One region of the Sinorhizobium sp. Y406 genome, then DNA from elsewhere that is predicted to be linked to it. Evidence: riboswitches for the same ligand, from Rfam matches in the RefSeq annotation. Region 1 holds a riboswitch; the other holds the start of a gene.
The links. A riboswitch is a leader RNA that binds a small molecule or an ion and turns the genes downstream of it on or off. The one in region 1 is predicted to bind S-adenosylmethionine.
Positions count from the first base shown of each region.

Region 2: linked by a shared signal. The riboswitch ahead of AC4P1R_RS00620 (O-succinylhomoserine sulfhydrylase) and the one ahead of metA (homoserine O-acetyltransferase MetA) in region 1 are both predicted to bind S-adenosylmethionine.

Region 1 covers NZ_CM178974.1:3,068,156-3,073,406, reverse strand. The annotation lists gene AC4P1R_RS14570 (CoA ester lyase) at 1-902, opposite strand, end outside; gene AC4P1R_RS14565 (hypothetical protein) at 1,018-1,263, shown strand; gene leuD (3-isopropylmalate dehydratase small subunit) at 1,389-1,994, shown strand; gene AC4P1R_RS14555 (RidA family protein) at 2,002-2,382, shown strand; SAM riboswitch at 2,563-2,640, shown strand; gene metA (homoserine O-acetyltransferase MetA) at 2,700-3,623, shown strand; gene AC4P1R_RS14545 (aldose epimerase family protein) at 3,790-4,806, shown strand; gene AC4P1R_RS14540 (type I asparaginase) at 4,810-5,251, opposite strand, start outside.
Region 2 covers NZ_CM178974.1:128,847-134,097, reverse strand. The annotation lists gene AC4P1R_RS00635 (transporter substrate-binding domain-containing protein) at 1-393, opposite strand, end outside; tRNA gene AC4P1R_RS00630 (tRNA-Gly) at 438-512, opposite strand; gene AC4P1R_RS00625 (2'-deoxycytidine 5'-triphosphate deaminase) at 562-1,659, opposite strand; SAM riboswitch at 1,735-1,813, shown strand; gene AC4P1R_RS00620 (O-succinylhomoserine sulfhydrylase) at 1,857-3,041, shown strand; gene AC4P1R_RS00615 (CDP-alcohol phosphatidyltransferase family protein) at 3,100-3,714, opposite strand; gene apaG (Co2+/Mg2+ efflux protein ApaG) at 3,828-4,220, shown strand; gene AC4P1R_RS00605 (Hsp33 family molecular chaperone) at 4,373-5,251, opposite strand, start outside.

The sequences.
Region 1 (5,251 bases):
GATCTTGCCTTTCGTGTTTCGATGATATCCGCCTTGGCGGCGAGTTTCTGCGCTTCGTCCAGATGCAGCCGCTCGACCATGCGGCCGTTGAGACTGATCACGCCTTTGCCGGAATTTTCCGGAAGGGCAAAGGCGGCGATGATCGCGCGCGCCTCCGCGAGCGCTGCGTCATCGATGCCGAAGGCGTCGTTGGCGAAAGCAATCTGGGCCGGGTGGATCAGCATCTTGCCGTCGTAGCCCATGTCGCGTCCCTGCCGGCACTCGGTTTCGAAACCTTGCGCATCGCGGAAGTCGTTGAAGACCGCATCGACGGCATCGAGACCGCTGCCGCGGGCGGCAAGGAGGATCTGCATCAGCCAGGACAGGAGATAGGGGCGGCCCGGGAGGTCGGCGACGCCGGTCGCCTTTCTCATATCATTCAGGCCGACGACGAGGCAGTCGAGCCGGTCGGCGCGCGTGCGCCCGGTCTCGGCGATCGCCGGCGCATTGATCACGCCGCGCGGCGTCTCGATCATCGCCCAGAGCCTCACGCTTTCCGGTGCGTCGTTTTCCGCGAGCCAGTCGAGAGCGGCCTGAATGTCGGCGGGGACTTCGACCTTGGGCAGGAGGACCGCATCGGCACTGACGGCGAGTGCGGCGGCAAGATCCAGTTCGTTGAAACCCGCCTCCGTCCGGTTGATGCGGATGACCGTTTCGATCTCAGGCCGGTCCTCGGAAAGATGTCGTACCAGCGCGTCGCGCGCCTCTCTCTTGCGCTCGGGCGCCACGGCATCCTCGAGATCGAAGATGACGGCATCGGCGGTCAGAACCTTGACCTTGGCGAGCGCACGGGGGTTGTCCGCCGGAACGGAGAGCACGGAGCGGCGCAGCCGCACGGGATGGTGGTCGGTCGGTCTCGTCATAGGCGTCGTTGTGCCCCCCTTTGCGCTTTCGCGCAAGCCGGCGCTCTTGCAGCTCTCCTGCGCCCCTTGCAAGCGCGCGGGCGCACACCCACATGCGTGACAGAAAGGTAGTCCTATGCGCAGCATCCGCTCTGTTCTTTTCATGACCGCGGCCATCGTCCTCTCGCTGGCCGCTCTCGTCTTCACCGCTTCCCTCGCGCTGGCGCTTGCCGGCATCGCCGCCGCGATCGCGATCGGCAGCGCGATCGCCGCAAGACTCGGCCCGCGGCCGCGGCCAGCGCATACCCGCGCGGCTTCCGCCGGTCGAGAGCGGGAAATACGGATCTGGAACGACGGCCGCGGCACGATCATCGATCTGTGATCTGCCTTCAACGACCATTGCGCTCGGTTACCCGAGTCCGGCAAACGCAGATTCTCCTTCAATTCAGCGCAAAACTGATCTAAACGCTTCTGCCAACACTTCCCGCTGAAATCGAAGGCCAAGACATGGAAAAGTTCGTCAAGCTTACCGGCGTTGCCGCGCCCTTGCCCGTCGTCAACGTCGACACGGACATGATCATTCCGAAGGACTACCTGAAGACGATCAAGCGCACCGGCCTCGGCAAGGGGCTTTTCGCCGAATCCCGCTACAACGAAGACGGCACGCTGAACCTGGACTTCGTGCTCAACAAGCCGGCCTACCAGGACGCCAGGATTCTCGTCGCCGGCGACAATTTCGGTTGCGGCTCCTCGCGCGAACACGCGCCCTGGGCACTCCTCGACTTCGGCATCCGCTGCGTCATCTCGACCTCGTTCGCCGATATCTTCTACAACAACTGTTTCAAGAACGGCATCCTGCCGATCGTCGTCAGCCAGGCCGACCTCGACAAGCTGATGGACGACGCCAGCCGCGGCTCCAATGCGGTGCTCACCGTCGATCTCGAGGCGCAGGAGATCACCGGCCCGGATGGCGGTTCGATCAAGTTCGAGATCGACGCCTTCAAGCGCCATTGCCTGCTGAACGGCCTCGACGATATCGGCCTGACGCTGGAGAAGGCGAGCGCCATCGACAATTTCGAGACGGCAACCGCTACCTCCCGGCCCTGGGCATAAGCGCCCAGTGGCGGCCAGGCTTATTTCCTCCGGTTCGCCCTTCGAGAAGGCGGCAGGCTATTCGCGTGCCGTCGTCAAGGGCGACTGGTGCTTCCTCTCCGGCACGACCGGCTACGATTATGCCACCATGATCATGCCGGAGACGGTGGAGGAACAGGCGCGCAACTGTCTGAAGACGATCGAGGGCGCGCTCAAGGAGGGCGGCTTCTCGCTCTCGGATGTCGTGCGCAGCCATTGCTACGTCACGGACGCCAGCTTCGCCGACCGCGTCTTTCCGATCTTCGGCGAGCTGTTCGGCGACATCCGTCCGGCCGCGACGATGATCGTCTGCGACCTGATCCGCCCGGAAATGCTGATCGAGATCGAGGTCACGGCGTTCAGAGGCTGAGGAGAACGACGAGCCGATGCACTATGTCGCCGACCACGACCTGAGGATCGCTCGACCATGGACGCAGGATCGCTTGGCGCAATTCGGTAGCCGGCTCATTAATGCGCACGTCCTTCCGCGCGTCCTTGTTTGGCCATCCGGAATCGTTTTTCGTTGACCATACGGCAGTCCTCGCGCTATCAAACGATCCGTGGTGATTTGGCCGGCCGGCTTGCAGCCACGTTAAAGAAGTCGCTAAAGGGCCGAGGAGAACGATTTCCGAGGACCGGTCGCGATGATCTCGCCGCCGGTTTTTTTGTATTGATCGAGTGGAGCCCATGCCCATCAAGATTCCCGACGCGCTGCCCGCCTTCGAGACCCTGGTCAACGAGGGTGTGCGGGTGATGACAGAGACCGCGGCGATCCGGCAGGACATCCGCCCGCTCCAGATCGGGCTTCTCAATCTCATGCCGAACAAGATCAAGACCGAGCTCCAGATGGCGCGGCTGATCGGCGCCACGCCCCTGCAGGTCGAACTGTCGCTGGTGCGGGTCAACGGCTATCGGCCGAAGAACACGCCGGAGGATCATCTGCTCGCCTTTTATGAGACCTGGGAGGAGGTGAAGGGCCGCAAGTTCGACGGTTTCATCATCACCGGCGCGCCGGTCGAGACCCTCGACTACGAGGAGGTCACCTATTGGGACGAGCTTAAGCGCATCTTCGACTGGACGGCGACCAATGTGCATTCGACCATGAATGTCTGCTGGGGCGCCATGGCGGCGATCTACCATTTCCACGGCGTCCCGAAATATTCGCTGAAAGAAAAGGCCTTCGGCGTCTACCGGCACCAGAACCTGAAGCCTTCCTCGGTCTATCTGAACGGCTTTTCCGATGATTTCGCCGTGCCCGTCTCGCGCTGGACGGAGGTGCGCCGCGCCGATATCGAGCGGGTGCCGGGGCTCGAGATCCTGATGGAATCGAAGGAGATGGGCGTCTGCCTCGTGCACGAACGGAAGGGCAACCGGCTCTACATGTTCAATCACGTCGAATATGATTCCACCTCGCTGTCGGAGGAATATTTCCGCGACGTCGATGCCGGCGTGCCGATCAAGCTGCCGCACGACTATTTCCCGCACAACGACGCGGCGCTGCCGCCGCAGAACCGTTGGCGCAGCCATGCGCATCTCTTCTTCGGCAACTGGATCAACGAGATCTACCAGACGACGCCCTACGAACTCGCGAAGATCGGTGCCGAGCCTTAATGTTCATTCCCTTCTTCCTCGAACTGAAGACGGAAAAGATCACGGTGACGCACGCCGGTCTGCAGGCGGCGACCAAGCAATTGCCCCGCTGAACTTTCCCGTTGCCGCATGGCTGGAAATGACGCAGTTTGGCGCCGGCATCGGGATAAGGAGCGAGGGACAGAAAATGAGCACCGACACGGAAGTCTTCGGCCACCTGCCTTCCGGCGAACCGGTCCACCGCGTGACCCTCAGCGGTGGCGGGCTGACGGCGAAGGTTCTGAGCTGGGGGGCCGTCATCCAGGATCTCAGGCTCGAAGGCCACGCGCCGCCGCTCGTGCTCGGATTCGAGGATTTCGACAGCTATCCCGCCTATTCCTCCTATTTCGGCGCCACCCCCGGCCGCAATGCCAACCGGATCGGCGAAGGACGCTTCACCCTCGACGGCAAGGTCTATCAGCTCGAGCTCAACGAGAAGGGCGTCACGCATCTGCATGGCGGAAGCGACAATATCGGCAAGCGCAATTGGACGATCATCGCGAGGACCGGGGACAGCGTCACGCTCAGGATCACCGATCCCGACGGCCGGGCCGGCTATCCGGGCAACTGCACGATCACCTGCACCTATCGCCTGAAGCCGGGCGGCACGTTGAACGTCCTCTACGAATCGGTCACCGACGCGCCGACGCTCGCCAATTTATGCCAGCACAGCTACTTCAATCTCGACGGCAGCGTCGACGCGCTCGGGCATGACATCATGATCGCCGCCGACCACTACCTGCCGGTGGACGAGCATCTTATCCCGACCGGCGAGATCCGTCCGGTTGCAGGCACCGTCTTCGATCTCCGGGAAATGACCTCGATGCGGCGGCAGATGGACGGCAACGGGATTGCCTATGACCACAATTTCTGCCTCTCGCCCGAGCGCATGGAGAAGCGCTCGATAGCGCTGGTGCGCAGCATCGGGTCCGGCGTGACGCTGGAGGTGCTGACCACCGAGCCGGGGGTCCAGCTCTATACCGGCAGCAAGCTCAACGTCTCGGCTCCGGGTCTCGAAGGCCGCCCCTATGGCCCCTTCGCCGGCTTCTGCCTCGAGACCCAGATCTGGCCGGACGCCATCAATCACGACGGCTTCCCGAGGGCGGTGCTGCGCCCGGGCGAAACGCTCCGCCAGGAAACCGACTACGTTTTCACGAAAAGCTGAGCTTCAACCGGCGATCATCTCGCCCGCGAGCGGCACCGCCATGCGGGCGCGGATGTCCTCGGGCGGCAATCCCTCGGCGATCAGCACGTGCAGCTTGGCAAAGGCCGCCTCGAGCGTCATGTCGGCGCCCGACACCGCGCCGATGCGGGCAAGCGCGGCGCCTGTGGCATAGGTGTCCTGCGCCACCGCGCCGATCACGCATTGCGTCGTGTTGACCACCGTGACGCCGCGCTTGAGCGCCGCGCCGAGGGCGGCGAGCAGCCGCGCGTTTGCTTCCGGCACATTGCCGACGCCGTAGCTGCGCAGCACAACGCCTTTGAGCATCGGATCGGAGAGCACCGCCTCGACGACGCGCGGCGAAAGGCCGGGGTGGATGGTGATGACCGCCACGGCCTCCGGATCGAAATGGTCCGGCAGAAAGAAGCTCTTGGGCTCGGCGGCGAGC
Region 2 (5,251 bases), 680 kb from region 1:
AGCCCTGGAAAATGCAAAGCTCCGCCGCAGTTCCGGCGTGACGGCGATGCCGGCGGCGACCGCCTCCCCCCGCCCCTCTTCCAGAGCGGGGGCCAATTCCTCATAAGTCACCGCCTGGATCTGGCATTTCGGCTCGATCTCGAGTTCCCGACAAATTTCGCGGGCGAGGTCGACATGGAAGCCCGAGAGTTTTCCGGACTGGTCGATGAAGTTGAAGGGTGGAAAATCGACGGTGGTGAGAAAGCGCAATCGCGGTAGCGCGCTCAAGTCGGGTTTGGCGATGCGCTCGCGGGCGTCGAAAAGCAAAGGGAGGCCCTTCGGCTCGGCCAGCGCCGTACCGGCGGCAAGCGACGTGCAAACGGCCACGAATCCGACTATGGCCCGAAGCAGGATTTGAATTCCACTTGCCACGGCCCCACGCCCACGGGGGGAAGAAATGGAGCGGGTGATCGGGATCGAACCGACGACATCAAGCTTGGGAAGCTGGCGTTCTACCACTGAACTACACCCGCGTCAGAAGCGGAAATTTCCTCAACGGCCGCGATCTGTCAAGCACAATGCTCACTCGGCGCGAAAATGCTTTGAGAGCTTGAGCCCCTGCGCCTGGTAATTCGACCCGAGATCAAGGCCGTAGAGCCCGTCGGGTCGCTCCAGCATGTGCTCGTAGATCAGGCGCCCAACGATCTGCCCGTGTTCGAGAATGAAGGGCACCTCGTGGCTGCGGACCTCGAGCACCGCGCGGCTGCCGCTGCCCCCTGCGGAGGCATGGCCGAAGCCCGGGTCGAAAAAGCCGGCATAGTGGACGCGGAATTCGCCGACAAGCGGATCGAAGGGGGTCATTTCGGCGGCATAGAGAGGCGGCACGTGCACCGCCTCGCGCGAGACGAGGATGTAGAATTCGTCCGGATCGAGGATCAGATCGTCGCGGCCGCGGCTATAGAGTGGCTCCCAGAAGTCGAAGACGGGGTGTTGGGCCTTCTTGTCGACATCTACGACAGAGGTGTGGTGCTTGCCGCGATAGCCGATCAGCCCATCCGGACCGGTGCCCTTGAGATCGATCGATAGCGCGATGCCGCCGCCCGTGATGTTCGGCTGCTCGCTGGCAACGAGCGTGTCGCTCTCGTGCAGCGCCAGTAATTCCCGTTCGGAAAGCAGCGATTGCCCCACACGGAAGCGGATTTGCGAGAGCCGCGAGCCGCGGCGCACGACGATCGGGAAAGTCCGTGGGCTGATTTCAAGATAGAGCGGGCCGCTATAACCGGCCGGAATCTTATCGAACTCCTGTGCCCGGTCGGTGATGACGCGGGTGAAGATGTCGAGCCGTCCGGTCGAGCTTTTCGGGTTGGCCGAGGCCGACATGTTCTCCGGCAGCGCAAGGCTTTCCATCAACGGCACGATGTAGACGCAGCCCGTTTCCAACACCGCGCCTTCGCTGAGATCGACGACGTGCAGTTTCAGCCGATCGAGCTTGTCGGCGACAAGATGCGCCGGCCCAGGCATGAAGCTCGCGCGCACCCGGAAGGCCTTGGAACCGAGGCGAAGATCGAGGCTGGCCGGTTGGATCTGGTCATGATCCAGCGCCCTTTCGCTCTTCAACCGTCCCGAAGCGTGCAGCGCGGCAATCGCGCGGTCGGCCAATATCCCTGTTTCGCGGGCCATTGCGTTCCTCTTCTCAATCTGCCAGACAAAACCAAACTCCGGGAATTGACGCAAGCACAGCCAAGCAGTATTGCAGCTTTATCCCGTGGTGATTTGGCCGGTCGGCTTGCAGCCACGTTAAACAAATAGCTAAAAAGGCCGGGTTTCGAACCGGCCGTTTTGCGGCCGGTTTTTTTGTTTTTGAAAGTGATTGTCCGATGAGCAAGAACTGGCGCCCGGCAACCCAACTCGTCCACGGTGGAACGCTCCGCTCTGAGTATGGCGAAACCTCCGAAGCGATCTTCCTGACGCAAGGCTTCGTCTACGAGAGCTCGGAAGCCGCGGAAGCGCGCTTCAAGGGCGAGACCGACGGCTTCATCTACGCCCGCTACGGCAGCCCGACCAACGACATGTTCGAGAAGCGCATGTGCATGCTCGAAGGCGCCGAGGATGCGCGCGCCACCGCCTCCGGAATGGCGGCCGTATCCGCGGCGATCCTCTGCCAGGTGAAGGCCGGCGATCACATCGTTGCCGCGCGGGCGCTTTTCGGCTCCTGCCGCTGGGTCGTGGAGACGCTTGCGCCGAAATATGGCGTCGAATGCACCCTCGTCGACGGCCGCGATCTTGCCAATTGGGAGAAGGCGATCCGCCCGAATACCAAGGTCTTCTTCCTGGAAAGCCCGACCAATCCGACGCTGGAGGTCATCGACATCGCCGGCGTCGCCCGCCTCGCCGACCAGGTCGGCGCCAAGCTCGTCGTCGACAACGTCTTCGCGACGCCGCTCTTCCAGAAGCCGCTGGAACTCGGCGCCCATGTCGTCGTCTATTCCGCGACGAAGCACATCGACGGCCAGGGTCGCTGTCTTGGCGGCGTGGTGCTCTCCAGCAAGGAGTGGATCGACGAGAACCTGCACGATTATTTCCGCCACACCGGTCCGGCCATGTCTCCCTTCAACGCCTGGACGCTGCTGAAGGGCGTCGAAACCCTGCCGCTGCGTGTAAGACAGCAGACGGATAATGCGCGTCGAATTGCAGATTTCCTTGCCGAGCAGCCGCAGGTCGCTCGTGTTCTCTATCCGGGCCGCAGGGATCATCCGCAGGCCGACATCATCGCCAAGCAGATGAGCGGCGGTTCGACGCTTGTTGCCTTCGAACTCAAGGGCGGCAAGGAGGCGGCCTTCGCGCTGCAGAACGCGCTCGAGATCATAAGGATTTCCAACAATCTCGGCGACGCCAAGAGCCTGATCACGCATCCGGCAACGACGACCCACAAGAACCTCTCCGATGAAGCCCGGGCCGAACTCGGCATTTCCGCCGGCACCGTCCGCCTTTCGGCGGGCATCGAGGACGGCGACGACCTCATCGAGGATTTTGCGCAGGCGCTGAAGGGCGTCAAAGCCTGATCCGCTCAGCCTGAACCCGAAGGAGCTTTGGCCGCCTGCGTCACGCGCGGGCGGCTTTTCATTGTTTGTCCTGGAAAGCGAGACGCGCCAGCACGATCCGGGACAAAGCGGTGTAAAGACAGACAGCGGCGAAGAACGCGGCAAGAGTTGGAAACCAGGAAGGGAAAAGACAGCAGGCGAGAAAAAAGGCGATCGTCTCCGTCGCCTCGGCGATCCCCGTGGTGAAATAGAGCGATTTCGCGCCTCTTACCTCGGTCGTCATCGCCCGCTTTTCCGCCATGACGGCGAATGCGAGAAAGGTGGCGCCGTTGAGATAGAAGGAAAACAGCAGGAAGCCGCCGGCGAGGCCGTTGGCGGCCGAGTCGGCAATGACGAAAGCGAGCGGGATCGCGCCGTAGAAGGCGAAGTCGAGGACGATGTCGAGAAAGCCCCCGAGATCCGTCTTGCGGCTGGCGCGGGCGACGGCACCGTCGAGGCCATCACATAGCCGGCTGAACAGGATCAAGGCTGCGCCGGAGAAATAGAATTCAAAGGCGATCAGGACGGCGGCCAGAAGACCGAGCAGAAAACCGGCAATGGTCACCGTATCGGCCCCGACGCCATGGTTTGCAAGCGCCATTCCGATCCGATCCAGTATTGGCTCGAGCCGCCTGCGCACAGCCCCGTCGAGCATGTCTCAGTCCTTCAAGTGAAAATTGTGTACGACTCGGGCGATATTGCCGTTATTCTTCACGAAACCTTATTGCTATAGGATATCCGCACGGAATTGGAACAGGATGTCGAAACATGTATCGCGCACTCACTCGCGACATAGAAGTCACGGTAGAGCCGTACTATCTGGAAGAGCAGTCTGATCCCGACGACAGCCGTTATGTTTGGGGTTACCGCATCGTCATATCGAACCATTCCGAAATCGCCGTTCGGCTGGTGACCCGCTACTGGCATATTACCGACGAGAACGGGCAGGTCGACGAGGTCAGCGGATCCGGCGTTATCGGCGAACAGCCGCTGCTCAATCCCGGCGATACCTACGAATATTCCTCCGGCTGTCCGCTGGACACGCCTTCTGGCGTCATGTTCGGCCACTACAGCATGGAGGCGGAGGACGGAGAGACCTTCAACGTCGCGATCCCCGCCTTCTCGCTGGACACCCCCGGGCAGGTTCGCACACTGAACTAGCGCATCGGCCCGATTTTCGGAGAGCTCGATGCGCAGATCCAATGAATTACAGCGACATCAGCGCGCCTGAAAAGACGCGCGGCGCTGTGGTCCTGCCCCTTACTCCCCCATTCGAGAGCTGGAGCGGGGCGCACAGGCGCCCCGTCCGTCTGCTACCGCGAGTGCACCTCGGTCGCCTCGAAGCGATAGGTGGTGGAGCAGAATTCGCAGGTCACCTTGATCAGCCCGTCCTCGATGCTGCTCTCAATGTCCTCCTGACTGAGCCCCTCCAACACGTTGCGGATCTTATCGCGCGAGCAACTGCATCGATCGTAGACAGCCTGGGGCTGATAGACGCGGACGCCGCGCTCATGGAACAGCCGGTAGAGTAAGCGTTCGGTGCCGACCGTCGGGTCGGTGAGTTCGTCGGTGTCGATCGTCTCGACCATTACCTTGGCTTCTGTCCAGAGATCATCCTCCTCAAAGAGGCCGTTGCTGCTGCCATCGTCGCCGTCACCGCCGTGCAGGTCCGGCTGGCGCATCCGCTCCGGAGCCTCGGGCAGGAACTGAGCCACCATGCCGCCGGCGCGCCAGCGGTGCCGCGGCTTGCCGTTTTCGTCGCGGTCGAGTAGCTCGGCAACGCCGAGGCGCACCTTGGTCGGGATCTGCTCCGATTGGCGGAAATAAACGCCAGCGATCTCCTCGAGCGTCGCACCATCAAGCGCGACGATGCCCTGGTAGCGCTGCGTGTGGGCGCCCTGATCGATGGTGAAGGCCAGGATGCCCTTGCCCAGGAGCTCGTGCGGCTGAGTACGGCCGCCCTTCTCGGCTGCCGCAAGCGCCTCCTCGTCAAAGCGCGCATAGGCACGCACCCGGTCGGGCGTCGAAAAATCGGCAACGACGAGGTCGACCGGGCCATCGCTCTGCGTCTGCACGACGAGCTTGCCTTCGAATTTCAGCGAGGTGCCGAGCAAAACCGTCAGCACCACCGTCTCCGCGAGCAGCCGGGCAACCGGAAGCGGATAGTTGTGCCGCTCGAGGATCGCGTCGAG